DNA from 2 places in the Rhizobium sp. USDA 4016 genome. Region 2 is predicted to be linked to the other one. Evidence: predicted binding sites of a transcription regulator. Region 2 holds the regulator's gene; the other holds the start of a gene.
The links. The regulator HrcA, encoded in region 2, represses chaperone genes, less so after heat shock. The targets are predictions, from matches to a motif close to GTTAGCACTCNCNNNNNGNGAGTGCTAAC.

Region 1 (15,745 bases), on a different contig from region 2:
TCCGGCGGCCATGAAGAGAACAGGCAGAAATTCCATTGCAGACATGTCGCATTTCCCCGGTCACCCGCCGAGGGCCTTGCTCAGGCCGCGACCGGCCCCATTCGGGCCGGCAATGCGGTCGCCCCAGTAAGTGACTTGGGCGCTCCTTTCTTCAATTGTCAGTGTATTCCCTCGGGGGAACCATTGCAAATCCAATAGATCAGCCTCCAAACACCGCACCTTGAGCAAGCCTCAGGAACCGTTCCGGAAATAGGCCGATTCCGAGAGTCCCGACGGCGGTGAAGGCGAGCGTCGCGCGAACCAGGGGCGTCAGAGCCGGGTCAAACGCCCTGCGTGGCTCGCGCATGTAGATCACCATGACGATGCGGATGTAGAAGTAGGCGGCGACGGCGCTCAGCAGCACTGCGATCACCGCCAGCATGACGAAACCCCGCTCGACCAACGCGACCAGCACGTAGAACTTGGCGAAGAACCCGGCCGTCGGCGGAATGCCGGCCAGCGAGAACAGATAGAGCAGCATCAGAAGCGCCAGCCCGGGATGCGACCTGGCAAAGCCCGCGTAGTCTTCGATAATCTCGCCCGAGAAATCGCCGTTCCGCATCATGATGACGATGCCGAAAATGCCGAGGTTCATCAAAGAATAGATCAGCAGGTAGAGCATCACGCTGGCGATGCCGTCCGCACCGCCGGCCACCACGCCGAAAATGGCGAACCCGGCATGGGCGATGCTGGAATAGGCCAGGAGGCGCTTGAAATTGTCCTGCACCAGCGCCACGAAGCTGCCGAGTGCCATTGTCACCACCGCAATGACGGCGACAACGACCCAGGCGTCCGAGGCTGCAACCAGCGGGTTGAGGAACACCCGCAGGATCGCCGCGAACCCCGCAGCCTTCGGCCCCACAGACATGAAAGCCGTGATCGTCGTCGGCGCGCCCTCGTAGACGTCCGGGACCCACATATGGAACGGCACCGCGCCGACCTTGAAGACCAACCCCGCGACGATGAAGACCACCGCCAGCAGCAATCCGGGATCGAGCGGATCGCCGGTCACCGCGGCCGCCATGCCGTCCAGTTGCGTCGTGCCGGTGAGCCCGTAAACGAGCGAAACGCCATAGAGGAAGATCGCGGTCGAGACCGCGCCAAGGATCACGTATTTCAGTGCCGCTTCGTTCGAACGCGGCTCTCTTCGCAAGAAACCGGTCAGTACATAGGTGCAGAGCACCATCAGTTCGAGACCCACATAAAGCGACAAGAGATCGGTCGCCGAGGCCATGATCATCATTCCCGAAAGGGCGAAGAGCAGCAGAACATAGTATTCGCTACTTTCAATCCCCTCAATGTCGGCATATTTTCGCGACAGGAAGAATGTCAAAACAGTGGCTAAGTAGAACACGAATTTGAAAAAGACCGCAAAGCCGTCGGCGACGAACATGCCCGTGTAGGCCGGCCGTACCTCGCTCGCCAGCATGAGTGTCCCCAAAGCCGCAATCAGCACGACGGCGACGGAAGCCCAGACAAAGACATGTTCCTGCCCCTTCCGCACAAGCTGGCCAAGGATCAGCAGGATGCAGGCTCCAGTAATCACCACGATCTCGGGCAGGCTCGCTAAAGCCGACTGGAAAAGCGCGGCGGCGGTCATTGGCCGCTCCCCTTGGTGTGCACGTGCGCGAGCAAATGCTTCACCGAGACGTCGATGATGTTGAGAAAGGGTTTCGGATAGAGCCCGACCCAAAGCACGAAGACGGCCAGCGGCAGGATCGCAGCCATCTCGCGGGCGTTTACGTCGCGTATCTTGAAGCGGGCGCCGATGCTGGCCGGACCAAGTGCTACTCTCCTATACATGCCAAGGAGATAGGCCGCGCTCAGCAACGCGCCCACGACCGCGGCCGCGCCGGCGGCCAGGTTGGCCGCAAATCCGCCCGACAGCACCAGCAACTCGCCGACGAACGAATTCGTCCCCGGCAAGGCCATCGACGACAAGGTGAACAGCGCCAGAAACGCCGTGTAGACCGGCGCCACCTTCATCAGCCCGCCGTAGTCGGCGATACTGCGCGTATGCGTCCGCTCGTAGATCAGGCCGACGAAGAGGAACAATGCGCCCGTCGTTACGCCATGATTGAACATTTGCAGGATGCCGCCCTCGAGCCCGCGGAAGTTCAGCGCAAAAATCCCCAGCGTTACGAAACCCATATGGCTGATGCTGGAATAGGCCACCAGCTTCTTCAGGTCGTCCTGCGCCAGCGCAAGTAATCCGCCATAGACGATGGCAAGAGCCGAAAGTGCCAGCATCAGCGTCGAATAATATACCGACGCCTCCGGCAGCATCGGCAGCGAGAACCGCAAGAACCCGTAGGCGCCCATCTTCAGGAGCACTCCGGCCAGGATGATGCTGCCAGCCGTCGGCGCCTGTACATGAGCGTCCGGCAGCCAGGTATGAACCGGGACCATCGGCACCTTCACGGCGAAGGCGATCAGGAAGGCGAAAAAAAGCCAGGATTGAACCCAGAACGGCAAATCCTGACCTGTGAGCGCGAGAATGTCGAAGGTCCTACCGCCGTGGAAATAGAGCACGATGACACCGATCAGGAACAGGAGGCTGCCCGCCAGCGTGTAGAGGAAGAACTTGAACGCGGCATAGACCCGGCCATCACCGCCCCACACGCCGATGATCAGGTACATCGGGATCAGCATCGCCTCCCAGCACACATAAAACAGAAACAGGTCGAGGGCGCAGAATACCCCCAGCATCAGCGCCTGCATGACGAGCAAGCTCACCATGAACTCCTTCACCTTGCTGTCAATCGCGACCCACGAGGCGAGCACGCAAATCCACCCCAGCAGTGCGGTCAAGAACACGAAGAGCGCGCTGATCCCATCGATACCGAGCGCGTAGGTGATCCCGAGCGTAGGCACCCACGGGTGTATCTCGGTGAACTGCATCTCGTGGGTCGTCTGGTCGAAGCCGGCCAGCATTGCGATGCAGAGAGCCAGGTCGAGGACGGTGATACCCAGCGCTGTCCAGCGCACCGCATCTTCGCTGCGGAGAAACATTAGAACCACTGCCCCGGCGGCAGGCGTGAATACAATGAGACTGAGAAGCGGCAATCCCATCGCACCCCCTACCGCCAAGCCACGGCGAAAACGACGGCGGCCGCGATCAGTCCGGCGATCATCGCCAGCACATAATGGGTCACGACACCGGTCTGGAGCCGCCGCAACGCCGCGCCCCCGCTCAGGATCGAACGGGCGACGCCGTTCACGACGGCGTCCACACCGTTAAGATCGATCCGCAATCCTTCTCGTGCCGACCCGTGCAGGAAAGGTAGCGCCGTTGTCTCAGACACCTCGCTCACCGCCTTCTCGTAGCGCGCCAGCGGCCTTTCGGCGAGCCACATGAAGTACCGCGCACCCTTGCGGTAGAACCAGTCGGTGTCCAGGCTGATCGTATTCTCGGGATCGAGCGCTCGCAGGAAAATGACAAAACCCAGTGCCGTGAACATCAGCACGCCGAGGCTCTCCGTAATATGGAGACCCGTATATGGTTCGAAGTCGACCGGATAGGGTAGCAATGCATAAAGCGGCCGCGGGAACACCCCGATCGCAATGCAGAGCACCGCCGCCATACCCATCGCAACCAGCATGTTGCCGGGCGGGTCCCTGGCCCCTAGGCCCTGGTCCTTACCGAAGAACATGTAGTACGGGAGCTTGAGCCCGGTGTGCAGGAACGTTCCGGACGATGCCATCGTCAGCGCGAGCACGACCAGCGCGCGGTGATCCTGCCCGGCGGCGGCCACGACCATCGACTTGGTGACGAAACCCGAGAAGAACGGAAATGCCGAGATCGCTAAGGCGCCGACCATATAGAGCGTCAAGGTCAGCGGCATGGTCTTGTAGAGCCCGCCGAGTTCGGTGAGCTTACGCCGCCCAGTGACATGAATCACCGCCCCCGCACCCATGAACAGAAGCGCCTTGTAGAGGATATGGGCGAAGGCATGGCTGGTGGCTCCGTTCACCGCCATCTCGGTCCCAATGCCGACGGCCGCCACCATGTACCCCACCTGGCTGACGATGTGATAGGCAAGCAGTCGCCGGCAGTCGTTCTCCAGCACCGCGTAGATAACGCCGTAGAGCGCCATCGCGGTGCCGAGCCAGATGAGAAGCTCGGTCCCCGGAAACGCCCGCGCCAACACGTAGACGGCGGTCTTGGTGGTAAAGGCGCTCATGAACACCGCGCCTGTGACGGTCGCCTCCGGATAGGCGTCGGTGAGCCAGGCGTTGAGCGGCGGCACTGCGGCGTTGAGGATGAACCCGGCAAGGATCAGGTAGACGGCCACGCCCATTTCTCCCTCGATCGGGCCGAAAAGAGATGAACCTGTGGCGAGCCCGTGGAGAACCACGCCGCCGAGCAGGCAGACCCCGCCGGTGATATGGACCATGAGATACCGGAACCCCGCCCGGATCGCCTTGTCGCCTCCCTGGGCAAAGACCAGATAGGCAGAGGAAAATGCCATGCCTTCCCAGAACAGATAGAGGGTCAGGTAGTCACCGGCGAACACCACGCCGAGTGCGCTGCCGACGTAGATGAATGCGGCCACATGCTGGCCGGGGCGTGTCAGGTGCAACGCGTAGACCGTGCCGATCAGCGCCATGACGGTGAAAACGGTGGCGAAGACGATACTCAGCCTGTCGACCTTTGCAATCAGGATTTCCTGCCCGATAAACCTCGCCTCGCCATAACTGCCCGGCTGCATCGCGAGCACGGCAAGGATCGCCAGCGTCGGGATCAGCAGCAGATAGGCCTTGCCGATCGATCCCCTGAGGAACGGTATCGGCAGAGCACCGAGAATGAAGAGCAGAGCCGGATGGATGAAGTCAGTCATAATAGTCCTCGCGCCGCATCAGCCCGATCCGATGGCCGAGAAACTTGGAAACGAAGATGAGCAGAACGCAGGAGCCGAAACCGTAGACGGCGGACCAGCCAGGCAGGCGCTCCCAAATGTATTCGGCGTGTTCGCGAGAAACCAGAAAGTCGGCGGCCACGATCAGAACGAGTGCCAGATAGAACAGTCGGCGGCGCTGCCTTGCCCATTCTTCGTCACCAAAGAAGTCGACCACGCGCTTGATCATCTGACCACTCCGTCCGCCAGGGTAAGAAAATAATCGGGGAAGATGCCCATCAGCACCGATAGGATGGCGGTCGCAACAAGCGGGATCGTGATCATCGGAATTTCACGGACCGTCGTCCGGCTCTCCTGCGACTCGGTCCCGAAAAAGGCGACATAGCTGACCGGCAGGAAATAGGCGGCGTTCAGGATCGAACTCACCAGCAGTACGACCAGGAACGCCATCTGTCCCGCCTCCACCGACCCCAGCGTCAAATACCATTTGCTGACGAATCCCGCGGTCGGCGGCACCCCGATCATGCTGAGCGAGGCGACGAAGAATGCCCCCATCGTCCAGGGCAGCCGGCGGCCGATGCCCGCCATGTCGCTGATGTTGCGCTTTCCCGATGCGCAGTAGATCGACCCGGCGCAAAAAAACAGCGTGATCTTGGAAAATGCGTGCGCTGCAATGTGGATGATCCCGCCGACCATTGCGACGGGCGACAACAGGACCGCGCCCAGCACGATGTAGGAGAGTTGGGAAACCGTCGAATAGGCGAGCCTAGCTTTCAGGTCGTCCCGTGTCAGGGCGTAGACCGACGCCATCAGGATCGTGAATGAAACCAGATAGGCTGTGGCGATGCCGAGGCCCAGTTCTCCGACCAGCCCGACGCCGAAGACATGGAACACCACCCGCAGCACACAGAACACACCCATCTTGACGACAGCCACTGCATGCAAGAGTGCGCTGACAGGTGTTGGCGCCACCATAGCGGCCGGCAGCCACGCGTGCATGGGCATCACCGCAGCCTTGGCGAAGCCGAAAAGATAGCAGAAATAGACGACCGTCAGCAGCGGCGCCGAGGCATTGACGTCCTCCAATAGCCCCCCCTCCACAAAGTCGAGCGACCCCGCAATGGAATATGTCAGTGCCAGCGCGGCAAGCAGCACGCTTTTCGATGCGCCCATCAGATAGACGAGGTATTTGCGGCTGCCCGCCCATCCCTCTTCGTCCTCGTGGTGGTAGACGAGCGGATAGGTAACGAGGCTGAGCACCTCGTAGAAGATCACCAGCGTGAACAGATTGGCGGCAAAGGCGCCTCCGACGGCCGCCGCGAGGCTGGTGGCGAAACAGGCAAAGAATCGGGTCTGCGCATGCTCGTTCAAGTGCCGCATGTAGCCGACGGAATAGACCGCGGCGACGATCCATAGGAGTGACGAGACGGTGGCGAACACCATGCCGAGGGCATCCGCCCGGAAAGCGAAGTCGGCCCCCGGCAGGATCTCGAACAGGCGCAAATCGACGGTTCCGCCCGCCAACACCGTGGGCGCCATAGAGGCAACAATCGCAAACAGGGCGATCGCGGCCAGCGGCGAGACGAGATCGCGGATTTTCTCACGGTTATTCAAAAGAAGAACTGCCACGGCGGTCAGGCCCGGGACGGCGACGGCAAGCAGCGGCCTGATCGATATCACCGGGTCCAAGCCGTTATCCTTTCATCATGGTCACGTCGTCGACCTTGAGGGTGGATTTGTTCCTCACAAGGGCGACCAGGATGCCAAGAGCAACGGCAACCTCGGCCGCAGTGATTGCTATGACGAAGATGGCGAAGATCTGCCCGCGGAAGTCGTCGTAGATGCGCCCGAAAGCGATGAAATTGATGTTGACCGAGTTTAGCAGCAACTCCAGCGACATCAGCACGACCAGAATATTGCGCCTGAGCAGCACGCCCGCCGCTCCGATCACGAACAGGACCACCCCGAGCAGAATATACCACGACAGCGGAACCATCACCCCTGCTCCTTCCGCGCCAGCACGATGGCGCCGACCAAAGCCACCAACAGGATGACGGAGGCGACCTCAAACGGCAGAAGATAACCGGCGAAAAGCGTCGTGCTGAGCTGCCTGATCTCATCGCCGCCGCCTACGGGAACAGTGACCGAAAAGCGATCGCTCCAGAGCACCAGTACCGACATCTCGATCCCAAGCAGAACGAGCATCACCAGAGCCGGCAGGTTGCCCCCCGGTAAGAACCGCTGCAACTTTGCTTCGCGCACATCGATCATCATGATCACGAATAGGAACAGGACCATGATTGCGCCGACATATACGAAGATCTGGATGACCGCGAGCAACGGCGCTTCGAGCAGGACGAAGATTGCCGAAATCTGCAGGAAACACGCCATCAGCGCCAATGCGCAGTGAACCGGATTCCGCGCCAGGACCACGGTCAGGGCCGTGATCACGGACACCGTAGCGAACAGAAGAAAGAACCCCTGATCCATCGACGCGACCCTCCCACGCGAGCTGTCACTCGGCGCGAGACGGCCGGATTTGAGATAGCTCTGCACTTCAGGTGCATTTATAAATTGTGCCCTAGTATCGGATTTTTCACAAGATTATTGTCGTCGGCGGACAAACCACTGCGGTTCTGATGTGGCTGAACCGCTCGCCAAGGTCTCGAAGCGCCGCCGCCATGGCAATCCAGACACGCTTGCGTTGCCCGCCGGAAAGCTCGTCCACCGGTCTTTCGGCAAGATCCGAGGTTTTGGTTTCGACGGGCGCGCCGCCATAGCTTCGTCCCTGGTCTGCGCCCCAGCATCAACCAATCTGCTTAGCCGGCCGGCCGTTATATTCACCCCCGATTTGCAGCCTTCACGAACGTCGCCAGTTCGCGCCCAAAGCGGTCGGGCTCCTCGTAAAAGGGCGAATGGCCGCTGTTGGCAAAGATCGACAAGCGGCTGTCCTTGTGGGTCGCTTTTACTCGTTCCGACATGGCCGTACGGACAAGCCGATCGTGCTTGCCGTGCGTCAGGAGAATGGGGGCGGGAAAGCCGCGGAACGCAGGCTCCAGATCTGAGGTTTGGGTCTTCACGAAACCTTCGTTCGCTGCGCGCGGCGTCATACCGTTGATGACAAGCATTCGCTGCAAGTCGTCACCTGTTGGAGGTTGAAATTCTCGCCCGCGAAGCCGCAACCCGGCGTGAGGCCATGAAAGAGAGGATTACAGAAATACTCAAGCCTTTCGCCGGCACTTATGACGTTTCCCGTCTGGGGCGTCATTTGGTGGCGGTGATGCAAGGCATCTCGATCCAGGCTCGAGATGGTGTGCAACCTGCAGCACTGTCGATGACGTTGTTTCAGGCGTCGCGGCATGCGCCAATCCGAAGGCAAAACCTCCCCTCGATAGGGCGAAGAACGCCCTGGTTCACGGGCCGCGATAGCGTAGTGCCTCAAGAAGCAGGGCAAAAGCAGGAGAGGAGTGCCGGCGGCTGGGATAATAGAGATGATAGCCGGGGAACGGTTCACACCAGTCCTCAAGCACCCGGATCAGGCGGCCCTCAGCGATGTGTTCGAGAACTTCGTCTTCGGGAACATACCCAAGCCCTAGCCCCGCGAGAGCGGAGTTCAACCTCAACGCCATGTTATTGAAGACGAGCTGACCCTCGACCCTCACCTTGAGTTCGCGCCCGCCCTTTTCGAATTCCCACGGGAAAAGGCCACCATAGGTCGGTAGCCGGAAGTTGATGCAGTTATGCTGCGTCAGATCCTGCGGCGTCTCCGGCCGCGGATACTTCTGGAAATAGGCGGGCGATCCGACGATTGCCACGCGCATTTCAGGACCGATTCTGACAGCGATCATGTCCTTGGCGACCTGTTCGCCAAGCCGCACGCCGGCATCATAGCCTTCTGCGACGATATTGGTCAGGCCATAGTCGACCACGATCTCCACGTGAATGTCCGGATACTCAGGGAGAAACCTCGCCAATGCAGGCTGGAGAATCGTCACCGCTGGATGTTCACCCGCTGTGATGCGGATCATCCCGGCGGGCTTCTCCCGCAAGGCACTGAGTGCTGAGATTTCCTGCGCGATATCCTCGAACCGGGGCGCGACCGACTGTAGCAGCCGCTCTCCTGCTTCTGTGGGCGAGACGCTGCGCGTGTTGCGCGTCAGCAGCCGCAACCCTAAACGCGCTTCCAAAGCCTTGACGGTTTGACTCAGAGCGGATTGGGAAACGCCGAGCTTGGCGGCGGCCCTGGTGAAGCTCCGCTCCTTCGCAACAACGACGAAGGCGGCGAGGTTGTTGAAGTTTTCGATCTGCATTCATTAGACCAACTTATAAGGCAATGCCGATTATAGCGACTAATCGAGAGTTGATGCGAGCGTTATGTTGTCCTCGTCGCATTCGAAGCCCCCCGCAGGCTCACTGAGCGGCATCGCGGGCCCGACCCGCAGCTTTCAGACCAAATCGGATCTCAAAGGAGGACGACATTCAAAAGCGCGCGCTCGGCAACAGCAATCTCCAAGTCTCGGCCATCGGCCTCGGCTGCAAGCACTACCTTCGGCGAAAACGATTTTCGGCGCATTGTGCCACGCTTCGCCCCCGAGGCGCTCAAGGCCAACCAGGCGCTTGTCGACCTCATCGGATCTATACCTCAGCCAAGGGTGTCACGCCGGCGCTCGCGGAGCGAACCTGGATCGTGCCGATCCCCGGCACTACCAAGCTCACCGGCTCGAGAAAATCTCGGAGCAACGGATGTGGAACTGACGGCTAATGACCTGGCTCGTACAGAGCAAGCCCTGCCGGCATCCAAGTGCTCGGTGACCGCTATTTTGCTTCGCACCAGCGCTTGGTCAATCGCTGATTCATATCCGCAAGAAAGACAGCAATGACTTCCAACACCCAAAAGACCACTCTGTCCAATGGTGTCGATATGCCGCTCCTAGGCCTCGGCGTCTATCGCAGCAGTCCCGAAGACACCGTGCAGGCGGTTTCGACCGCACTCGCCACCGGATACCGGCTGATCGATACCGCCGCAGCCTACAGGAATGAGGAGCAGGTCGGCGAAGCCATGCGTCAGAGTGCCGTTGACCGCGCGGATGTCTTCGTCATCACCAAGCTGTGGATCAGCGACTACGGATATGACGAGACGCTGCGCGGCTTCGATCGCAGCATGCGCAAGCTCGGGCTTAACGGAATCGATCTCTATCTTCTGCATCAGCCGATGCCCAATGAGTGGGAGCGGACGGTCGCGTCGTGGAAGGCTCTGGCGCGTCTTTTCGACGAGGGGCGCACCCGCGCCGTCGGCGTGTCCAATTTCAACTCCGAGCTCCTGGCCGACCTGATCGACCGCACCGGCTTCGTTCCCCACGTGAATCAGGTCGAGCTGCACCCCTTTTTTACACAGGAAGACTTGCGAGCGACGCATCAGCGGCTCCGGATTGCCACCCAGGCGTGGTCGCCGATCGGCGGCGTGATGCGCTACGTCTCCGACCATCCGGAAGCCGCGCCGAGCCCGTTGTCGCATACTGCGGTCGCGGATCTTGCCGAAAAACACGGCAAGACGCCGGCACAAATCATCCTCCGCTGGCATCTGCAACATGGTTTCTCCGCCATCCCGAAATCCGTCCGCGCCGCACGCATCACCGAGAACTTCGACGTTTTTGACTTCGTTCTGTCCGTGGACGAGATGGCGGCAATAGATGCCCTGGACACAGGCGTCCGCAGCGGCCCGAACCCGGATGACATCGATACCAAGACGTATCCCCTTCGGATTGAAGTCCGTCCGCGATGAAAGGACCATCTGACATGGCAAACGAGCAAAACATGAATATGGGACGACGTGGCTTTCTGGGGACAGCGGGAAGCCTCGCAGCAGCATCGTTCCTACCCGGAAATGCTGCTTCTGCGTCCGCTCAGACCAGTGCCTTGACCAGCCCAGCCGAGTCCACGCAGAGCGGGCGGCGAAAGCTCGGGGCACTGGAAGTTTCCAGCGTCGGCATCGGCGTCCAGAACATGAGCCGGACCTACCAGACCACGATCCCTAGCCGGCCGGAGATGATCAAGATCATCCGGACGGCCTTCGAACGCGGTGTCACCTTCTATGACGCGGCCGAGGCATACGGACCTCATGAGGTGGAGCGGATTCTCGGTGAAGGCGTCGACCCATTCCGGGACAAAGTCGTGATCGCATCCAAGTTCGGTTGGAACATCGATCTTGAAACGGGCGAGCGTCGCCCGGGTCTCAATAGCCGCCCTGACCATATCAAGCTGGCCGTCGACGGCATGCTCAAGCGCCTGCGGACCGACCGGATCGACCTCCTCTATCAGCACCGTGTGGACCCCGCGGTCCCCATCGAAGACGTCGCCGGCGCAGTTAAGGATCTCATGGACGAAGGCAAAGTGCTGCATTGGGGCCTCTCCGAAATGGGACCGAACACGTTGCGTCGCGCCCATGCCGTGCTTCCGGTCACCGCTGTGCAGAACGAATATTCGATGCTGTGGCGCGGGCCTGAGAAGGTGGTACTCCCCCTTTGCGAGGAGCTGGGCATCGGGTTTGTGCCGTGGAGCCCTCTGGGGGTTGGTTTTTTAACTGGCGCGATTGACGCAAGGACGCGCTTTGCAGAGGGCGACATTCGCCGAGTGGAATCCCGCTTCTCACCTGAGAACCTGCCGCACAATCTCTCGCTCGTTGACCTTTTGAAGACGTGGGCCGAACGGAAGCAGGCGACCCCTGCCCAGATCGCTCTGGCCTGGCTGATGGCGCAGAAGCCCTGGATTGTTCCGATTCCCGGTAGCACGCAGATGCCGCACATGCTCGAGAACATCAGCGCAGCATCGGTTCGTTTCACTTTGGCCGAACTCACCGAGCTCAATGCTGCTGCGTCAACGATTGAAAGTCGGGGAGCGCGTCTTCCAGACCAGGTCCTGGTCTTTTCGAGTGTCGAAGCGCCTCCAAAAACGTGACCGGCAGGCTCGACATAATTGCCCGCCTAGCCTTAGCGGCCCGCCGGAAAGTGAGCGACGGGCCCTCTGAGGGTACACCCTTACGCGAAGGCTGAAGTCAATATGATCAAAGACATATCCCGACGCGCGTTGCTGGCCGCTCCCGCTCTGTTGTCTTTGGTGCTGGGACGTGCGCGAGCGCGCAGCTGACGAGTACGCCACAGCGCGCGCCCTCAAACATCCTTGTCGCCTATTTCTCCCGCACGGGAAACACTCGTGTCCTCGCCGGAACCCTGCAGCGGACGCTTCTTGCAGACCTCTTCGAAATCCTTCCGTCGCGGCCCTATCCGGACGACTACGAGCAGACAGTAGAGCAAGCACGGCAGGAGCGGGATAGCGGCTTTGAGCCACCTCTGAAGATGACGGTTCCTGGCATGGCCACCTATGAGACAGTATTCCTCGGTTTTCCGATCTGGGGGGAGACCGCCCCACCGGTGATCCGCTCATTTCTGAGCATGCATGATCTCTTTGGCAAGACGGTCCGGCCCTTCGTCACCCATGGAGGTTATGGTCTTGGCAATAGTATGACCGTCCTTGCAGTCCATGCACGGGGCGCTCAGATCGAGCCTCCCTTCTCAATGGAGGCGGACCAGGAACGCCGAACTCTCAACGAGGTCAGGACATGGCTCAGCGAAATCGAGCTGTGATGATGTCCCACTGAAAAGCGAAGTATCCTTGTCCGGCAAAGAAGCAGTGTATGGCTCAACGTCGCTGATAGACTTTCGAGAAGTTCTTTGTCGTGATCCTTGCTGAAATACTTCATGAAAATCGAACAAAAAATCCGCGGATTATCCTAGAGCTTGTTGTATTTTCTAACGGATAATGATTTGGATTATCCGCTTGCAGATAATATTTCTTAGCACTCCTACCAATCGAGTGCCAGAGATGTTATGTAATAGATGCGGCCGCCCTATGCGCCGACCGCAGAAAGATCCCTCATGACATTCCGTCCTCTCCACGACCGCGTCGTCATACGGCGCGCGAAAGGTGACCTAAAATCGAGGGGCGGGATCATCATTCCCGACACCGCCAAGGAAAAGCCGCAGGAAGGCGAAGTGATCGCCGTTGGGCCGGGCTTGCGCGACGAAAATGGGCGACTGATGCCGCTCGAAGTGGAGACCGGTGACGTGATCCTGTTCGGAAAGTGGGCGGAAACCGAGATCGGGATCGATGGCGAAGATCTCCTGATCGTGAAGGAGTGCGACATCATGGGCATCGTCGAAAAGACCGAGGCGACCGCCGACACGGCCGCCTGATCCGCCGAATTCCGACCCCGACTCTCAAGACCGAACTGGACCACAGACAATGTCTGCCAAGGAAATCATCTTCTCCACCGACGCACGCGATCGTCTGCTTCGCGGCGTCGAGGTGCTCAACAATGCCGTCAAGGTAACGTTGGGCCCCAAAGGCCGCAACGTCGTCATCGACAAGTCCTATGGCGCGCCACGCATTACCAAGGACGGCGTCGCGGTCGCCAAGGAAATCGAACTTGCGGACAAGTTCGAGAACATGGGCGCGCAGATGGTGCGCGAAGTGGCATCCAAGACCAACGATCTTGCGGGCGACGGCACCACAACCGCGACGGTGCTCGCAGCCTCCATCTTTCGCGAAGGCGCCAAACTTGTCGCGGCCGGGATGAACCCCATGGATTTGAGGCGCGGCATCGATCTTGGCGTTGCGGCCGTACTCACGGAAATCAAAGCGCGCGCCACGAAGGTTAGCTCATCGAGCGAAATCGCCCAGGTCGGCACAATCGCCGCCAATGGCGATGCGACGGTTGGCAAAATGATCGCTGATGCGATGGAAAAGGTTGGCAGCGAAGGTGTCATCACAGTCGAGGAGGCCAGGACGGCCGATACTGAACTCAGTGTCGTCGAGGGTATGCAATTCGACCGGGGCTATCTCTCGCCTTACTTTGTAACCAATGCCGAAAAAATGCGCGTGGAGCTGGAGGACCCATATGTCCTTATCTATGAGAAGAAGCTCGGCAATCTGCAGGCAATGCTGCCCATCCTCGAAGCCGTGGTGCAGAGCGGCAAGCCGCTGCTTATTATTTCCGAGGATGTCGAAGGCGAAGCTCTGGCCACATTGGTCGTCAATAAATTGCGGGGCGGATTGAAGGTCGCTGCCGTCAAGGCCCCGGGCTTCGGCGATCGCCGCAAGGCCATCCTGGAGGACATCGCCATTCTGACGGCCGGCCAGATGATCTCCGAGGATCTCGGCATCAAGCTGGAAAATGTCACGCTGGATATGCTCGGGCGCACCAAGCGGGCACTGATCGAAAAGGATACCACCACGATCATAGACGGCGCAGGTGAAAAATCTGAGATCGCTCGACGCATCAGCCAGATTAAGGCGCAGATCGAGGAAACCACCTCCGACTACGACAAGGAAAAGCTGCAAGAACGCCTTGCAAAACTCGCCGGCGGCGTTGCGGTGATCCGCGTCGGCGGCTCGACCGAAATTGAAGTCAAGGAGAAGAAGGACCGCATCGACGATGCCCTGAACGCAACTCGTGCGGCGGTCGAGGAGGGAATCGTTCCGGGCGGAGGCGTCGCCCTATTGCGCGCCAAGTCGGTCCTGGCGGGGCTAACTGCAGAAAACGCCGACGTGACGGCGGGGATTTCGGTCGTGCTGAGGGCGCTGGAAGCCCCGATCCGGCAGATCGCCGACAATGCCGGTGTCGAGGGCTCTATCGTTGTTGGTAAACTCGCCGACAGCACGGATCACAACCAGGGGTTCGACGCACAGACGGAGACCTATGTCGATATGATCAAGGCTGGCATTGTCGATCCTGCCAAGGTGGTGCGGACCGCTTTGCAAGACGCCGGCTCGATCGCAGCACTTCTGATCACCGCCGAAGCGGTGATTGCCGATATTCCCGAAAGAGAATCTGCGCTGCCGGCCGGAAACGTCGGCATGGGTGGCATGGGATACTGAGGACAGTGCCTGAGCCGCTCGGCCAGGACGGCCACAGCGGTGAACCAAACAACATCGGCAAGGAGAATTCCAATGGCAATGCAGAGCAGCAGCAAAACATCGATTTTCCAACGTTTCGACAGCTATCAGCCATCGAAGACGATCCTCGTATGGGCTTGTGTCGTCACGGCAGTCGCCACGATCATCGTCGGATTTAGCTGGGGGGGCTGGGTGACAGGCGGCACTTCCCTCAAAGCAGCGGCGACTGCGGGCGAAACAGCACGTGGAGAACTTGCATCGGCCATATGCGTTGACCGGTTCAACAGTGCGACGGATGCCGCCGCAAAACTAATTGAATTTAAGGCTCTTCCAGACAGCTATAAGAAGCGCCAGTTCATCGAAGCCGGCGGATGGGCAACCATGCCAGGACAAACCTCAGCCGACAGCAAGATCGCCGAAGGCTGCAGCACCGCGCTCTCCGCCTGAAGTCTCCTGTCTAAGACTCGCTTGGCGCCCCGGGGTGCTTTCCCTATCCGCCACAACAGCACATGAAGCGAGATCCGTTTCGAAAAAAAGGAGCCTCCGCGTCGACATGCTCGAATGTCATGGAGGCCTCCTGAAACCTACCGCGGGGCTCGGGATGACCTGAGAAGGTACATCATTTGCGAATGTCTGATTCCGCTTATGCTCATCATCGCTGAGAACCGCGCAGCTCGTCGGTGTGCGGATGTCCAGTGGAGGCGCTGGCCACCAGTCCCATGCGACCTTGCAAAACAACGACAAATCGGAGCCCGTCACCGGGGTTTTGCGGGGCAGGATTTGAACCTGCGGCTCTTCACGCTCGCGCCGATAGGAGCTAACGGCGTCGTGTCACCATGGCAGCCTCCACAGCACTCAAGCCGGAGGAAAGCGCCTTCAGGCCGTCCTCGCCAAGA
Region 2 (15,745 bases):
ATGGCGCCGCAATGCGGCCTGGCGCCGGGTTTCGTCGGCATCGTTGGTGCAAGCCTTGCCGATGGGTTCGACCGCTGCCGCTCGATCCGCATGCGTGTCGGTGCTTTGCCGCAGAACCCGACGGGCTTGTTGGGCTATGCCTTCAACTGGTCGCCAGAAGGCGTCGTCAACGAATATCTGAACGATTGCGAGGTCATCGAAGGCGGTGTGCGCAAGTTCGTCTCACCGATGGAATGGCATGAAACGATCTATGTCGAGGGCGTCAAGCTTGAAGCCTTCACCACGTCGGGCGGGCTCGGCACGATGTGCGATACGCTGCACGGCAAGGTCGACAATCTCGACTACAAGACGATGCGCTATCCGGGCCATATGGACCTGATGAATTTCTTCTTCCATGAGCTGCTGATGCGGGAGCAGCGAAAACTCGCCGGCGAAATCCTGACCAATGCCAAGCCGCCCGTCGACGACGACGTGGTCTATGTCCATGTCGCGGCCGAAGGCACGCAAGCAGGAAGCCTCCGCCGCAAGGAGTTCGTGCGCGCTTATTATCCGATCGAGATTGCCGGCGCGCGCCGCACGGCGATCGCCTGGACGACCTCGGCATCCGTCGTCGCCGTCATCGAAATGGTCCGCGACGGCCTGCTGCCGGCAACGGGCTTCCTGCATCAGGAGCACATCCCGCTCGATGTGTTCCTGCAGACGCCAACCGGAAGCCTGTTCAAGGCGAGCGCCTCAAGTCGCCATTAGCTCGTGAGGCTCGTCCAATAGGCGCCTTCGAAAGGCACCGCGGCAAAACGCTCGTTGATCTCGGCAAGACTTTTTGCCGGATCGACGTCGTCGAAAAGTTCGGGCCTGACCCAGGTTGCCACCGCTTCGGCTGCCAGAATGTTCAGCGGCACGGCATTGAAGAAATTCCACATACCGTGCACTTTGCCTTCGCGAACCGCCTTCAACGGCGCAAGATTTGGCATCTTCACCGTTTCGCCGAGCGAGCGCTGGGCTTCTGATGGATCGACGCCGGGACCGATGGAAAAGGCCGTATAGGTGCCGCCGGGTGATCCGGTAGCAATGTAGACGTCTGGATCGGCTGCGAGGATATATTCCGCAGTCACCGGTCCGCCCTGGGGTGGAAGGTTCTTGTCGGCGGCGTTGCGGCCGCCTGAAAGCGTTATCAGTTCTCCGAGCCCGGTGCGGCCGATTGCCCAGCTTCCGCGGACATCGCTTGGAAAGGCATCCATCAGTACGAGAGGGCCGCTGTGCATCGCCGCCTTGGCTTTGATGCGCTCAAGCCGCGTCTCGAAGAACCTGGCGAAATCTTCGGCTTGCTCATTGCGATCGAAAATCCGGCCCAGAAGGCGCATGTCGCGCGGCGTGGTCCTCAGCGGGTCGCGATTGAAATCGACAACAACGACCGGCACACCGACGGAGTCGAGATACTGTATCGCACGCTGGCCAAGTTCGCTGTCGGCCTGCCACATGGCCATGATCGCAAGGTCGGCATTGAGCGAGAGCGCCGCCTCGAAGGACAGCCCATCCACCTGGCCGTTGCCGACGAAAGGCACGTTCTCGATTGCCGGAAATTTCTTTCGGAAGGCCTCATAGATAAAGGGATTGTCCCCCTTCATGTCGTTTGCCCAGCCGGCGAGCAGGCTGACGGGATCGGGAAGGATCAGCGAAAGGGCGACAAGGTTGAATCCCGTCCCAAGGATTACGGCTTCCGGCTTTTTCCTGATCGTCACCTTGCGGCCGATCGCATCCGTGATGGTGAGCGGCCACGCAGATTGCGCTTTTGCAACGTGCGGAGCACAAAGAACGACGGAAGCCACAGCGAGCAGATTTCGCCGTGTCGTGAGAAGCTCGGTCATTGCGGGTTCCTCTGGCTTGGCAATGCGCACAGTTTGCCGCAGCTTGGAATTCCGGGAAGCATGTATCGAAGGCAGCAGACCTTGCGCCGTGCGACCTGCTCACCCTCTTCATCCAGATAGCTGACGCAGCCGCAAAACGGGTTTACGCCGCCATCCGGCAGGTAGCCGCGCACAAAGAGCGGAAGGTCGGGGCCGTCTGATGGCTCTCCTCCAGTCAGCCGCAATGCATAATCGATATAGACGGCAGCGTTGTTCCAGCAGAGCTTCGCCGAGATGCCGCAGGCCTTCAGCCGCATGACGGCCTCGCCAAGGTGGTTTTCAAGCAAGCGACCTACGGCCGTGAAACTTTCGGTCTCGACCTCGCTTTCGATCGTGCCGGCATGCGGGACGCCGAAGGCGCGCGGCAGGCCGTTATCCTCCAATGCGATCGTCATCTCTTCGAATCCGACCGGAAGGGCCTGGCCGCCCAGGCGCCGGGCAAGCAAGTAGGGGATCGAAAGTCCGGAAAAATAATAGAGCGACCACATGGAAACGACGGCGCGCCGGTCGCTGCCGCCGGATATTTCCGCATAGCGATCAATCGCGCGCTGAAAGCCTCCGTCCCGGAAAAAAGCAGGCAATGGCACGCCGCCGGCAAGCTCCTTGCTCATCATCATCTTGTCCCGGCACCAGGCATGCTCGCCGGAAAAGGCGGGCGATAGGCCAAGCAGCCCGTCCTCCATTGTCATCTCCCGATGCGACGCGCTTGCCATCGGAGCCTACCAAGTGTAGCGCAGGGTGCCGATCACCGAGCGGCCCTGGTCGCGGTAGCAGAAGCCTGCCGAGCAGACGGGCTCGCGGCGGTCGAGTAAATTGGTGGCGTTCACCTGCAGGCTCAGACCGTCGTACTTCTTGTCGAGTGCAGCAAAGTCGTAGCTGACTGCTGCATCGAAAAGCACGCGGGCGCCGTTTTCCCTCGTGTTTTCGTCATTGCCGTAGCTCTTGCCGATGTAGCGGGCGCCGAAGCCGAAGCCCATTCCATAGACGGGGCTGCTTTCCTGGAATTTGTAGTTGGCCCAGAGCGATGCCATATGTTTCGGCACGGAGGAAACATAGTTGCCGACGGTGCCCGTCGGGCCTTCGAGGATCTTGGCGTCCGTAAAGGTATAGGACGCGACCAGCGACAGGCCGTTGTCGAGGCTCGTGTTGGCCTCGATCTCGAGGCCACGGGAACGAATCTTGCCACGCTGGACCTGAATGTTTTCTGGGCCGCTCGGCAGATTCACAACCTCGTAGTAAAGACTGTTTTTCTGATCGATATTGAATAGGGCGGCAGAAAGCATCGTATTGCTGTCCGGCAATAGATATTTGACGCCAATCTCTTCCTGTTCACTCTCGGTCGGTTTGAAGGGGGCGTTGGTCTCCCTGTTGATACCGGCATTCGGCGCAAAGGCGGTCGAGTAGCTGATATAGGGCACGAGGCCGAAGTCGGTCTCGTAGCTCAGACCGATTCGGCCGGAAAATTCCTTGTCCTTCTGAGAGATGGTGTCCACGGTGTCGGCAACGAGATCGGTATTTTCAGTATCAGTCCAAACCCAGTCGTAGCGCCCGCCGAGCGTCAGCAGCCAGGCGTCATAGCGCATCTGGTCCTGCAGGTAGGTGCCGGCCTGCCACTGGTCCTGAACGGTGCGGGTCTGGAAGTCGATGTGCGGGACTGAAGCGCCTGCGTTCGGATTGTTGGTATCAAGCGGCGGCGAGACGCCGCGGCCGTCGAGCGAACGCCAACGAAGCCGGCTCAAGTCGAGGCCGGCAAGCAGCGTATGGTCGATGTCGCCCGTCTCGAATTTCGCCTCGAGCTGGTTGTCGATAACAAAGGCGGTCAGGCGTTCGTCAAACGTGCCGGCGCTGCGATCCAGCAGTGTTGGATCGACGGCATTTGGTGCGTAGGCAAAGGCCCAATCGGTGTCGATGTTCAATGTCGAGAAGCGTGCATTCTGGCGGAAGACGAAGGTGTCGTTGAGCCTGTGTTCGAACTCATAGCCGATGCGGCCCTGGTTCTGAACAGAATCGTTGAATGCAGGGTTACCCGCGAAGTAATCCGTTACTTCGCCGGTGACCGGGTCGTTGTAATAAGCGGCCGTGCCACCCGTCTTCGTGCGCGAATATTCGCCGAGGATGGTAAGCTTTGTGTCCTCGTCCGGCTTCCATGTGAAAGCCGGCGCGATATAGACGCGGTCGTCCGGAACGCTGATCTGCTCGGTATTGGCGTCACGATAGAGGCCGGTGAGGCGATAATAGAAGGGATCGCGGTCGTTGACAGGCCCGGAAAAATCAAATTGGCTCTGGTAGCGCTGCTGCGTGCCGTATTGCAACTGGAGTTCATGATAGGGGTCCTCCGTCGGGCGCTTGGTGATCAGGTTGTAGAGACCACCGGCGCCGGAGGCGCCATAGAGAGCCGACGAGGGGCCGCGCAGGATCGAAACACCCTCAAGGCCATAGGGTTCGGTCTTGAAGAGCGAAGAGCCGGCGCCGGGCTGGCGCAGGTTGTCGCGAAAAACACCCGTATAGGTGACGTCGAAGCCGCGCACCGTGAAGCTGTCGAAGCGTGGATCGAAACCATAAGCACCCACGCGCGTGCCTGGCGTGTAGGCGAGCGTATCGAGCAGCGTTTGGGGGTTGCGGTCCTTGAGTTGCTGTTCCGTCACGGACGAGATCGACTGCGGCGTCTCGATGAAAGGCGTGTCGGTCTTTGCGCCTGTCGCGCTGCTCTTGCCGACATAGCCGTCCGCCTGGATGACACCGCCGCTGCCGCCCTTGACGACGATCTCCTGGAGCACTGTCGCGCCATCGTCCGGCTGGTTTTCGGCGGCGGTGTCCTGCGCAGCGGCGGGAAGGAGGAGATGGGCCATGGCGGCGCCCGTCAATGCGGACGCCCGCAGCGACCTGGCTAAAACGTGTATTTTCATCAGTTTACAACTCTCGGCGGTTTACCACGTAATACATGAGCCTAATAGTCAACAATAAGCCGGATGAAAACCTTTTTATGAGTAGATCTCTCCACTTTTTTTGGGAAGAGCGAAGCGACCGCGAGGTCGTCAGCTCTTTACTTCCGAAAGCAGCCAACGCCGGAAGGCGGCGACGGCCGGGCGTTCGAGTGCGGCGCCGGGATAGACGAGATGAAAGGCGAGGCGGCTCGCAACGCCAAGCGGGAAGGGGGCGACCACGGCGCCTTCGGCGAGTTCCTTCTCCAGAAATGACCGCCGCATCAATGCAAAACCGAGACCAGCCTTCATAGCTTCGTAGGCGCCATTGCCATGCATGAAGATCGGGCCGCGCGAGGCGTCCACCTTCGTCGTCCCTGCTGCCTGCAGCCAGAGCTTCCAGTCGTGCCGGTAAACATCATGGATCAACTGGAAGCCGGCGAGCGTGTCTGGCGAGGGATGGTCTCCAAGCTGCGCTGCAAGCGGCGGGGTGCAGACCGGCACCAGCTCATCATCCACGAGCCGCTCGCTGACAAGGCCGTCATAGCCGCCGAGCCCGTGCCGTATGGCCAGATCGATGCCGTCGCGTTGAAAGTCGAGGACACGATGCGAGGCACTGATGCGCACGTCGATCTCCGGATGGATCTCCTCGAAACGCCCGAGCCGCGGAACCAGCCAATAGGTCGCGAAGCCTGCCGTGCAGGTGACGTTCAGCACAGAGCCGCGTGCCCGCGCTGCAATCGCAGCCGTCGCCTCTCTCATCAGCCGGAAGGCGGTCTGCAGCGTGGCGAAGTAATCGGCGCCCTCGACTGTGAGGGCGAGCGCCCGCGCTTTCCGCTCAAAAAGCCGTACGCCGAGTGCGGCTTCCAGATCGCGGATCTGCAGGCTGACGGCGCCGGGCGTCACATGCAGCTCCTTGGCGGCCAGCGTCATGCTCAGGTGCCGCGCCGCAGCTTCGAAAGCCCGCAGGGCCGAAAGGGATGGCAGAAATTCGCTCATGATTTAGTTCAGCTAAAGCATATGCCGAGAAAGACTCGTTTGCCGGAATGAAATTATAGAAATAATATCAGAATGAAAGCGATCACCAACCAAAATCGTGAAGCGACATTCATCGAGCATAAATCGTAACTGGCAGGAACTGGTGCGCATGAAACGGGTGGCGAAATCACCCGCCGTATCGTAAGCCCGCGAACAATGAAGGGAGACAGACATGCAGAAACAAATGGGCTTGGCCGAATGGAGTATGCTTTTGGTCCTCTCCCTCCTTTGGGGCGGCTCCTTCCTCTTCAACGGCATTCTCGTCAAGGCCCTGCCGCCGTTTACGATCGTCACGGGCCGCGTGCTGCTGGCGGCGCTCGCGCTCAATATCATCGTGCGGCTCATGGGTCATACGATGCCGCGCGACGGCAAGAGCTGGGTCGCCTTCTTCGGAATGGGTGTGCTGAACAATATGATCCCCTTCTGCCTCATCGTCTGGGGCCAGACTCACATTGCAAGCGGCCTTGCCTCGATACTGAATGCCACGACGCCGCTCTTTACCGTCGTTGTTGCCCATATCCTGACCACCGACGAGAAGATGAGCGGTCATCGCCTGATCGGCGTGCTCATCGGCTTTGCCGGCGTGGCTTATATGATCGGCTTCGATGTGCTTCACGATCTCGGCTCGAATGTGCTGGCGCAGCTCGCGGTCCTCGGAGCTGCGATCTCCTATTCCTTCGCCGGCATCTGGGGCCGCCGTTTCCGGGCGATGAGCATGCCGCCGCTGCTGCCGGCCGCAGGCCAGGTCACGGCCTCCACCATCTTGATGCTGCCGATTGCGCTGATTGCCGACCGTCCATGGGCATTGCCCGCTCCTGGTATCGGCTGGCGCTGCTCGGCCTCGCACTGTTTTCGACCGCCATCGCCTATGTGCTTTTCTTCCGGGTTCTCGCAACGGCGGGCGCGACGAACCTGGCGCTGGTGACCTTCCTCATTCCTGTCAGCGCCATCCTGTTGGGTACGATCATCCTTGGCGAGCAGCTGCAGGCAAAACATCTGATCGGCATGGCGACGATCGCCGTCGGCCTTGCGGCGATCGACGGGCGGTTGATGTCGCTTGGGAAAAGCCGGGCAGCCTGAGGCTCAGCAGGCGAGATCGGCGACGACCGAATCGAGGATCAGCATGCCCGACGGCGTGCAGCGGAGGCGGGAATTGCCGATCCGCTCGATGAAGCCGTGCTCCAGCAGAAATTCCTCGCGCTTCGGATCCGGATCCCGGCCGGAAAGCTGCTGCCAGCGGGCAAGATCGACGCCTTCCGTCAGCCGCAGCCCCATGAGCAGCAATTCGTCCGCCTGCTCGTCATAGCCGAGCCGTTCCTGCTCCAGAATGCCATGCCCGTCGCGCTCGACAAGCTCGAGCCAGGTCTCCGGCTTGCGCTCGGTCGCCGTTGCGATCTTCTCAGGCCCGCGCGTCAGGCGGCCATGTGCGCCGGGGCCGATCCCGGCATAGTCGCCGTAGCGCCAGTAGGTGAGGTTATGGCGGCTCTCGGCGCCGGGCCGCGCATGGTTGGAAACCTCATAGGCCGGCATGCCCTCGCGCGCCATGATCTCCTGAGTCGCCTCGTAGAGGATCGCCGATTGGTCCCCATCCGGCACGATCAGTTTGCCGGCCTTGTGCAGGCCGTAGAAAGGCGTGCCCTCCTCGATCGTCAGCTGGTACAGCGACAGGTGATCGACCGCGTATGAGATCGCTTCCTTCAGCTCCTTCTCCCATTCTTCGACGGTCTGGTCGGGGCGGGCATAGATCAGGTCGAAAGACATGCGCGGGAAGATGTCGCGCGCCAGCTTGATGGCTTTCAGTGCATCGGCGACGTCATGCAGGCGGCCGAGGAATTTCAGATCCCGGTCGTTCAATGCCTGAACGCCGAGCGACACGCGATTGACGCCTGCGGCGCGATAGCCGCGGAAGCGCTCGGCCTCCACGCTCGAAGGATTGGCCTCCATCGTGACCTCGATGCCGTTCGGCACATGCCAGTGCTTGGAGATACCGTCGAGAATGGCCGAAACCGTTGCTGGATGCATGAGCGACGGCGTGCCGCCGCCAAGGAAGATGCTCGTCACCGTCTTCGGTCCGCTCATCCGGCGAACGGCAGCCATCTCCTTCACGAACGCAGCGGCGAACCGCTCCTGGTCGACCGGCTGATGACGGACATGGCTGTTGAAGTCGCAATAGGGGCACTTCGCCGCGCAGAAGGGCCAATGCACATAGACGCCGAAACCGGGCTCGCCGGTATCGGGCAGAAGCATCGCATCGCGCGTCAAGCTTGGTGTATCGAGAATCTCCACGAACCGACCTTACGCTTCCAGGCAGGTTTCGACAAAGCGTTTGAATGCGCGCGCCCGATGCGACAGGGCCTGCGGCTTGCCAATGTTCCAGCCGTGCTTTTCCTCGGCACTCATCTCGCCGAAGGTGATGTCGTAACCTTCCGGTTGGAAGACCGGATCGTAACCGAAACCCTGGGTGCCGCGCGGCGGCCAGACGACGGTACCTTCCACCTCGCCGCGGAAAAGCTCCGTATGCCCGTCTGGCCAGGCGAGGCAGAGCACGCTGACGAAGCGCGCGCGCCGTTGTTCCGGCTTGGTGGCTCCGGCTTTCTCCAGCGCCTGTTGTACCTTTTCCATCCCAAGCGCAAAGTCGCGCGTGCCGTCTGCGGTCTCCGCCCAGTCGGCCGTATAGACGCCCGGATCGCCACCAAGCCCATCGATCACCAGTCCAGAATCGTCGGAAAGCGCCGGCATCCCTGCTGCTTTGGCAGAGGCGAGAGCCTTGATCGTCGCGTTTTCCTCGAAGGTTGTGCCGGTTTCGTCAGGCTCGATGAAGTTGAGGTCGGCTGCCGATTTGGCGGTAAAGCCGAGCGGTCCGATCAGTTCCTGGATCTCGCGGATCTTGCCGGCGTTGTGGCTGGCGACGACGATCGTCTTCGTTTCAAGCGTGCGCATGGTCGGTCCTATTCAATGCCCCAGATTCTGGCTTCGGCGCATTCGAGGCTGTTTCCCGCGGGATCGCGGAAATAGATCGAGCGGCCGCCGTTCGGCCAGTGGACTTCGGATTCGATTTCGATGCCCGCGGCTTTGAGCTTCACCGCCATGGCATCGATGTTTTTACCAGACACGCGGAAACATGCGTGGCCCTGACCTTTCGTGCCGTGGGGCGGCACCTGCAGGGCATCGGCCGCTGGCGGTTTCACCGTTTCATCAGGGTTGAAGATCAACAGCACGCCTTGCCCGCAGCGGAAGAATACATGCCGGTTTGCGGCGCGCGTGATCTTGGCAAGGCCGAGCACGCCTTCGTAGAAAGCCTCGGCCTTGTCGAGATCCTTGGCATAAAGCGCCGTCTCCAGCATGCCTTCCAGCAGGGCGCTCATCCGGCGATGGCCTGTTTCTGCATGTCGACGAGCTCCACGATGCCGGTTTTCGCCAGTGTCATCAGCGCCGCAAATTCCCCGTCCGTGAACGGCGTGCCTTCGGCGGTCCCCTGAATTTCAACGATGCCGCCCGCGCCCGTCATGACGAAATTCGCATCGGTTTCGGCCGAGGAATCTTCGAGATAATCGAGGTCGATCACCGGCTGGCTGGCGAAGATGCCGCAGGAAATCGCCGCGACATGATCCTTGAGCACGCGCTCGACCTTGATCATGTTGCGGGTTTCCATCCACTTCAGGCAGTCGTAGAGCGCAATCCAGGCGCCCGTAATGGAGGCCGTGCGCGTACCGCCGTCAGCCTGAATGACGTCGCAGTCGAGCGTGATCTGGCGCTCGCCGAGTTCCTTGAGATCGACGACGGCACGAAGAGAGCGGCCGATCAGGCGCTGGATTTCCTGTGTGCGCCCGCCCTGCTTGCCGGCCGCGGCCTCGCGTTTCATTCGCTCGCCGGTTGCCCGCGGCAGCATACCATATTCGGCCGTGACCCAGCCCTTTCCAGTGTTGCGCAGCCACGGTGGCGTCTTGTCTTCCAGGCTTGCGGTACAGAGCACATGCGTATCGCCGAATTTGACGAGGCAGGAACCTTCCGCATGCTTTGAAAAATTGCGCTCGAAAGTGACTTTGCGCATCTGGTCGGTTTTTCTGCCTGAAGGCCGCATTATGATCTCCTGAAGCACGATGCCGAAAACCGTAAGGCGGTTCTCGCAAAACATCATGCATGCTTGAATGGTGTCGACCGCTTCTACGATTGGCCGCAGCCATTTGCAAATTCCCTTTTGCTACGAGGGCGAGAACGGCTATATTTTAAGGATCGTCATCAGCAGCGCAGGTCTAAGGAAGTTCATGGGGTTCAGGTCGACGTCGGTTTCGGATGCCGTTGCTGCGCTGGATGAACGCTCCAAGGAAATCTTCCGCCGGATCGTTGAAGGCTATCTGGAAAGTGGCGAGCCGCTCGGCTCGCGCAATCTCTCCCGCATTCTGCCCATGTCGCTATCGCCCGCGTCGGTGCGCAACGTGATGAGCGACCTGGAGGAGTTGGGCCTGATCTACTCGCCGCATGTCAGCGCCGGACGCCTGCCGACGCAGGGCGGCCTTCGCTTCTTCGTCGATGCCTTCATGCAGGTCGGCGACCTTTCCGCCGAGGACCGTGCGAATATCGACCGCCAGGTTCGCCCCGAAAGCCGCGACAATCCGGTTGAATCGATGATGAACGAGGCAAGCCGGATGTTGTCCGGCATTTCGCGCGGCGCAGGGCTCGTCATCACCTCAAAGAGCGATCCGGTTCTCAAACACGTCGAATTCATCCGCCTGGAGCCCACCAAGGCGTTGGCAGTGCTCGTCGGCGATCACGATCAGGTCGAAAACCGCATTATCGAATTGCCGGCAGGCGTTACGTCGTCGCAGCTGACGGAGGCCGCGAATTTCCTCAATGCCCATATGTCCGGCCAGACATTGCCGGAATTGCGCAAGCAGCTCAGCCGCTTAAAGGAGAACGTCCGCCACGAGCTCGACGCGTTGTCCCGGGATCTCGTCGAGCGCGGCATCGCGGTGTGGTCTGGCGATGCGGACGAAGGCAAACCGCCGCAGCTTATTATTCGAGGCCGATCCAATCTGCTCGAAGGCCTGGCAAGCGCGGAGGACCTCGATCGTCTCCGCATGCTCTTCGACGATCTCGAAAAGAAGGACAGCCTGATCGAGCTGCTGAACCTTGCCGAAACCGGTCCGGGCGTGCGCATCTTCATCGGTTCTGAGAACAAGCTCTTTTCGCTCTCCGGCTCCTCCCTGATTGTTGCGCCCTATCGCGACGATGACGACCGCATTGTCGGCGCCGTCGGCGTCATCGGGCCGACACGGCTCAATTATTCACGCATCGTGCCGATGGTGGATTACACCGCCCAGCTGATTTCCCGGCTTGCGCGCGGCACGCTATAAAAAACCGGAATTTTTTCTTCTTTGTCACGCAGACTTGATTTTTTGCGGTCAAAGCTCGATATCGGGCGCATCCCAAGAGAACCCACGACCGGAGACCGTCATGACTGACGAAACGACGAAAAACGGATCTGACGCTGCCGCGGCTGAAGCCGCAGACGACGTTGCCGCAAACGTCGAGAACGAAACCACGGTGGAAGCGCCGCGCCAGCCGGATCCGCTTGAAGTGCTCAAGGCTGAAAATGCCGAGCTGCGCGACCGCTATCTGCGTCTTGCCGCCGAAATGGACAATCTGCGCCGCCGCACGGAGCGCGACGTGAAGGATGCAAAGTCCTACTCGGTCGCGGGCTTTGCGCGCGACATGCTTGCCGTTTCGGACAATCTGCGCCGCGCGCTCGATGCCATTCCGGCAGAGGCGAAGGAAGCGGGCGAGACAGGCCTCAACACTTTGATCGAAGGTGTCGAGATGACGGAGCGCTCCATGCTCTCAGCACTGGAGCGCCACGGCGTCCGCAAGTTGGATCCGATCGGCCAGAAGTTCGATCCGAACTTCCACCAGGCGATGTTCGAGGTTCCGAATGCCGAAGTGGCGAATAACACGGTCGTCCAGGTCGTTCAGGCAGGCTTCACGATCGGCGAGCGTGTTCTTCGTCCCGCAATGGTCGGCGTGGCCAAAGGCGGCCCGAAGGCAGCGGATGCAGACCTCAACACGGCGTTCACCGAAAAGGACGCCTGATCTTCTTCTCAGGCGCCTTTCATAATCAGTCGGAATATCAGATGCGGGCGAAGCGCTCGATCAGCAGATCGAAGAAGCCGTCCGCATCCACATAGCGCATCACCTTGGCATTGCGCTTGCGCTCGGTCACATGCCACCAGTCGACCACCGTCATGCCCACGGTCAGCTCCGACTTCACCTCGATCTCGACATTGCAGTCACGGCCCTTGAAGAGCTCAGGCTTCAGTAGGTAGGCGACGACCGCCGGATCGTGCAGAGGCCCACCGTCAGAACCATACTTCTCGACATCGAAGCGCTCGAAGAATTCCAGCATTTCGACCATTGCTTTGGCCGGTGCCGTGCCGAGATCGGCCATGCGCTTGACGCGATCCTTCCGTGTCAGCAGCTGATGTGTCACGTCGAGCGGCATCATCACGATCGCTATGCCGGAACGAAAGACGATGTCGGCTGCTTCCGGATCGACATAGATGTTGAATTCCGCGGCGGGCGTTATGTTGCCGCCCTCGAAGAAGCCGCCTCCCATCATCACCAGTTCACGGATGCGAGGAATGATGTCCGGCGCCTTTTGCAAGGCCATGCCGATATTGGTGAGCGGTCCCAGCGTGCAGAGCGTCACCGTGCCTTCCGGCTCGCGGCGAAGCGTCTCGATGATGAAGTCGACCGCGTGCTGTGCCTGCAGCGGCATCGTCGGCTCATCGAGCTCCGGTCCATCGAGGCCGGTCTTTCCGTGCACGTGCTCGGCCGTGACCAGCTTGCGCGCGATTGGCGCGTCGGCGCCTGCGAAAACCTTCGTGCCGGTCCGTGCGCAGAGCTCGCAGACGATGCGCGCGTTGCGGCTCGTGTAGGAGAGCGGCACATTGCCTGCGACGGTCGTGATGCCGAGCACCTCCAGCTCTTCGGGGCTGCCGAAGGCAAGCATGATGGCCGCTGCATCGTCCTGGCCGGGGTCGGTGTCGATGATGATCTTTCTGGGGTTCGCCATTGCGTTGCTCCGTCTCAAGGTGCACGTCGTCGTGGCAGGCACCATTCGTTTTTTTCCGTCGCAGATCGGCGCAGCCGCTGCGGTCGACGATGTGATGCGAGCCGCCATGATCTTTGTCAAGCAACGGTCTCAGTCCAACCGTCTTAAATTCATGTGACTGCGATGCGCCGCATATGTCTTGCGCGAAAGGCACACACTTCCCATATTAACGGCGTCCGGATGCTACGCTTAGGTCCGGGAAGGTCGCTTGCATCAAGGACTTTGAAAGATGAGCCGCATGACACCTTTCGCCAGCCCGCTGCTTCTGGGCTTCGACGCCATGGAAAAGACGCTTGAACGCATTTCCAAGGCAAGCGACGGTTACCCACCCTACAATATCGAACGTATCGCCCCCGGCCAGGGAGCGCCTGAGCGCCTGCGCATCACGGTTGCCGTCGCCGGTTTCAGCGAAGACGAGCTGGACGTTACGACGGAAGAGAATCAATTGTTGATCCGCGGCCGCCAGGTCGAGCATGGCGAGCATGAATATCTCTATCGCGGCATTGCTGCGCGCCAGTTCCAGCGAACCTTCGTGTTGGCAGACGGCATGCAGGTTCTGGGCGCCAGCCTCAAGAACGGACTGCTTGCCGTCGATCTCGTTCGTCCGGAACCGGCGCGCATGGTGAAGAAAATTAACATTTCGGTCTCACAGTAGGACAACGGCCCATTCGGCTGTTGGTCCCTTCTCCCGGAGGTACAGGAATGTTGATGAAAGAAGCGAATTCTCACCTGACCAAGTCCGAACTTGCCGGTATCGGCAACGGCGAGGTCGCCTATATCCGCAAAATGCGCAACGACGAGGTATTGAAGTGCTTCCCCGAAGCACCGGATATCGATCCGAGCGTGGACCTTTGGGCCCTCTTCGGCGCAGACGGAACGCCGATCCTGCTCACGGACAATCGCTCCAGCACCTTCTTCAAGGCGGCTGAAGACGAATTGAAGACGGTCAGCCTGCACTAAAGATGCAGGCTTAGACCCTTTTGAATGTCAGATAGGCGGAGGACCTGCCCTCGCGCCGGGCCTTGGCCTCGTAGCGTGTGCTCGGCCAGCCCTCATAGGGCGTCAGCCAGTCGGCAGCGTTTTCCGCAAGCCAGTCGAAGCCGCCGTGATCGCGGCACTTCAGCAGCGTCCAATTCACGTAGGTATCGATGTCGGAGGCGAAGCAGAAGAGCCCGCCCGGCTTCAGCACGCGATGGAAACGGTCGAGATTGGTCCTGGAAACGAAACGCCGTTTCCAATGCTTCCGTTTCGGCCAGGGATCGGGATAGAGCAGATCGATGTGATCCAGGCAGCCGTTCGGTAACCAGTCGAGCAGCTGCGTTGCATCGTCATCATAGACGCGGATATTCTTTGCACCCTTCGTCTCGATGCTTGCCAGCAGTTTCTGCATGGAATTGATGAAGGGTTCGACGCCGATGAAGCCGGTCGAGGGCATTTCCAGCGCACGGTGGATCAGATGTTCGCCGCCGCCGAAGCCGATTTCCAGGCGCAGCCGTTCAGCCGGAACCGGAAAGAGGCTTTTCAGCGGCTGTGGTGGAGCCGCCGAAAGGTCGATGAGGAATGCCGGGAGCAGGGTGTTCAGTCTTTCCGCCTGATGTTCGCGGAGAGCCTTCCCCTTGCGGCGACCGAAGAATGCCTCGGTCGCGCGCCCCCGACGCTCCATATCCGTCATGCTGCTTCCCGGAGCTTCACGGCTTCCTTCAGCGCCTTGACGAGGTCGGTGCGCTCCCATGAGAACGAACCGTCACGGCCCGCCTTCCGGCCGAAGTGGCCGTAGGCCGAGGTCTTGGCGTAGATCGGCTTGTTGAGGTCGAGGTGACGGCGGATGCCGGTCGGCGACAGATCCATGTTCTTGCGGATCGCCGCCTCGACTTGGTCTTCCGTCACGCCCTTGCCGGTGCCGTGCAGGTCGACATAGATCGACAGCGGCTGAGCAACGCCGATCGCATAGGAAAGCTGGATCGTGCAGCGGTCGGCGAGGCCTGCGGCAACGACGTTCTTCGCAAGATAGCGGGCAGCATAGGCCGCTGATCGGTCGACCTTGGTCGTGTCCTTGCCGGAAAACGCACCGCCGCCGTGCGGAGCTGCACCGCCGTAGGTATCGACGATGATCTTGCGGCCCGTGAGACCAGCATCGCCGTCCGGACCGCCGATGACGAACTTGCCGGTCGGGTTGATGTACCAGTTGCAATCCTTGGCGATCGGCAGATCGCCTAGCGCTTCGCGGATGTAGGGCTCGACGACGGCGCGAACCTTCTTGGAATCCCAGCTCTCATCGAGATGCTGGGTCGACAAAACGATCGAGGTCACCTCGGCCGGCTTGCCGTCGATGTAGCGCACGGTCACCTGGCTCTTGGCGTCCGGACCGAGCTTGGCAACATCGCCGTCGCCCTTCTTGCGCGCTGCGGCAAGCAGCTGCAGGATCTTGTGGGAATAGTAGATCGGCGCCGGCATGAGGTCCGGCGTTTCCTTGCAGGCGTAGCCGAACATGATGCCCTGGTCACCGGCGCCTTCGTCACCTTGCTGGTCGGCGGCGTTGTCGACGCCCTGAGCGATATCGGCAGACTGCGAGTGCAGCAACACGTCGATCTTCGCCGTCTTCCAGTGGAAGCCGTCCTGCTCGTAGCCGATGTCCTTGATAGCGCGGCGGGCGGCAGCCTTGAATTTCGACGGGTTGATGACGTCCTTGCCGTCCTTGCCCTTTTTCATCAGGCTTGGCGGCAGGCGGACTTCACCGGCGATGACGACGCGGTTCGTCGTTGCCAGGGTTTCGC

Region 1: a site for HrcA is predicted at 12,747-12,775, ahead of ACZ9DP_RS09860 (co-chaperone GroES). Genes of this name have one in related genera too.

What each region holds. Positions count from the first base shown of each region.
Region 1 covers NZ_JBWCCY010000002.1:1,823,586-1,839,330, forward strand. Annotated here, with positions in the region: gene ACZ9DP_RS09790 (NADH-quinone oxidoreductase subunit A) at 1-45, opposite strand, end outside; gene ACZ9DP_RS09795 (NADH-quinone oxidoreductase subunit N) at 200-1,639, opposite strand; gene ACZ9DP_RS09800 (NADH-quinone oxidoreductase subunit M) at 1,636-3,111, opposite strand; gene ACZ9DP_RS09805 (Na(+)/H(+) antiporter subunit D) at 3,120-4,880, opposite strand; gene ACZ9DP_RS09810 (hypothetical protein) at 4,873-5,127, opposite strand; gene ACZ9DP_RS09815 (monovalent cation/H+ antiporter subunit D family protein) at 5,124-6,587, opposite strand; gene nuoK (NADH-quinone oxidoreductase subunit NuoK) at 6,592-6,894, opposite strand; gene ACZ9DP_RS09825 (NADH-quinone oxidoreductase subunit J) at 6,894-7,388, opposite strand; partial or broken gene ACZ9DP_RS09830 (ABC transporter ATP-binding protein) at 7,570-7,662, opposite strand; gene ACZ9DP_RS09835 (alpha/beta fold hydrolase) at 7,739-8,026, opposite strand; gene ACZ9DP_RS09840 (LysR family transcriptional regulator) at 8,312-9,208, opposite strand; gene ACZ9DP_RS09845 (aldo/keto reductase) at 9,820-10,680, shown strand; gene ACZ9DP_RS09850 (aldo/keto reductase) at 10,695-11,852, shown strand; gene ACZ9DP_RS09855 (flavodoxin) at 12,125-12,538, shown strand; gene ACZ9DP_RS09860 (co-chaperone GroES) at 12,830-13,147, shown strand; gene groL (chaperonin GroEL) at 13,197-14,831, shown strand; gene ACZ9DP_RS09870 (hypothetical protein) at 14,904-15,296, shown strand; gene ACZ9DP_RS09875 (MarR family winged helix-turn-helix transcriptional regulator) at 15,667-15,745, opposite strand, start outside.
Region 2 covers NZ_JBWCCY010000004.1:3,615,149-3,630,893, reverse strand. Annotated here, with positions in the region: gene ACZ9DP_RS33725 (saccharopine dehydrogenase family protein) at 1-747, shown strand, start outside; gene ACZ9DP_RS33720 (ABC transporter substrate-binding protein) at 744-1,865, opposite strand; gene fhuF (siderophore-iron reductase FhuF) at 1,862-2,593, opposite strand; gene ACZ9DP_RS33710 (TonB-dependent siderophore receptor) at 2,624-4,810, opposite strand; gene gcvA (transcriptional regulator GcvA) at 4,940-5,824, opposite strand; partial or broken gene ACZ9DP_RS33700 (DMT family transporter) at 6,048-6,943, shown strand; gene hemW (radical SAM family heme chaperone HemW) at 6,947-8,149, opposite strand; gene rdgB (RdgB/HAM1 family non-canonical purine NTP pyrophosphatase) at 8,159-8,803, opposite strand; gene ACZ9DP_RS33685 (VOC family protein) at 8,812-9,228, opposite strand; gene rph (ribonuclease PH) at 9,225-9,944, opposite strand; gene hrcA (heat-inducible transcriptional repressor HrcA) at 10,129-11,217, shown strand; gene grpE (nucleotide exchange factor GrpE) at 11,318-11,950, shown strand; gene ACZ9DP_RS33665 (nucleoside hydrolase) at 11,988-12,932, opposite strand; gene ACZ9DP_RS33660 (Hsp20 family protein) at 13,201-13,626, shown strand; gene ACZ9DP_RS33655 (BQ00720 family protein) at 13,674-13,931, shown strand; gene trmB (tRNA (guanine(46)-N(7))-methyltransferase TrmB) at 13,942-14,643, opposite strand; gene metK (methionine adenosyltransferase) at 14,640-15,745, opposite strand, start outside.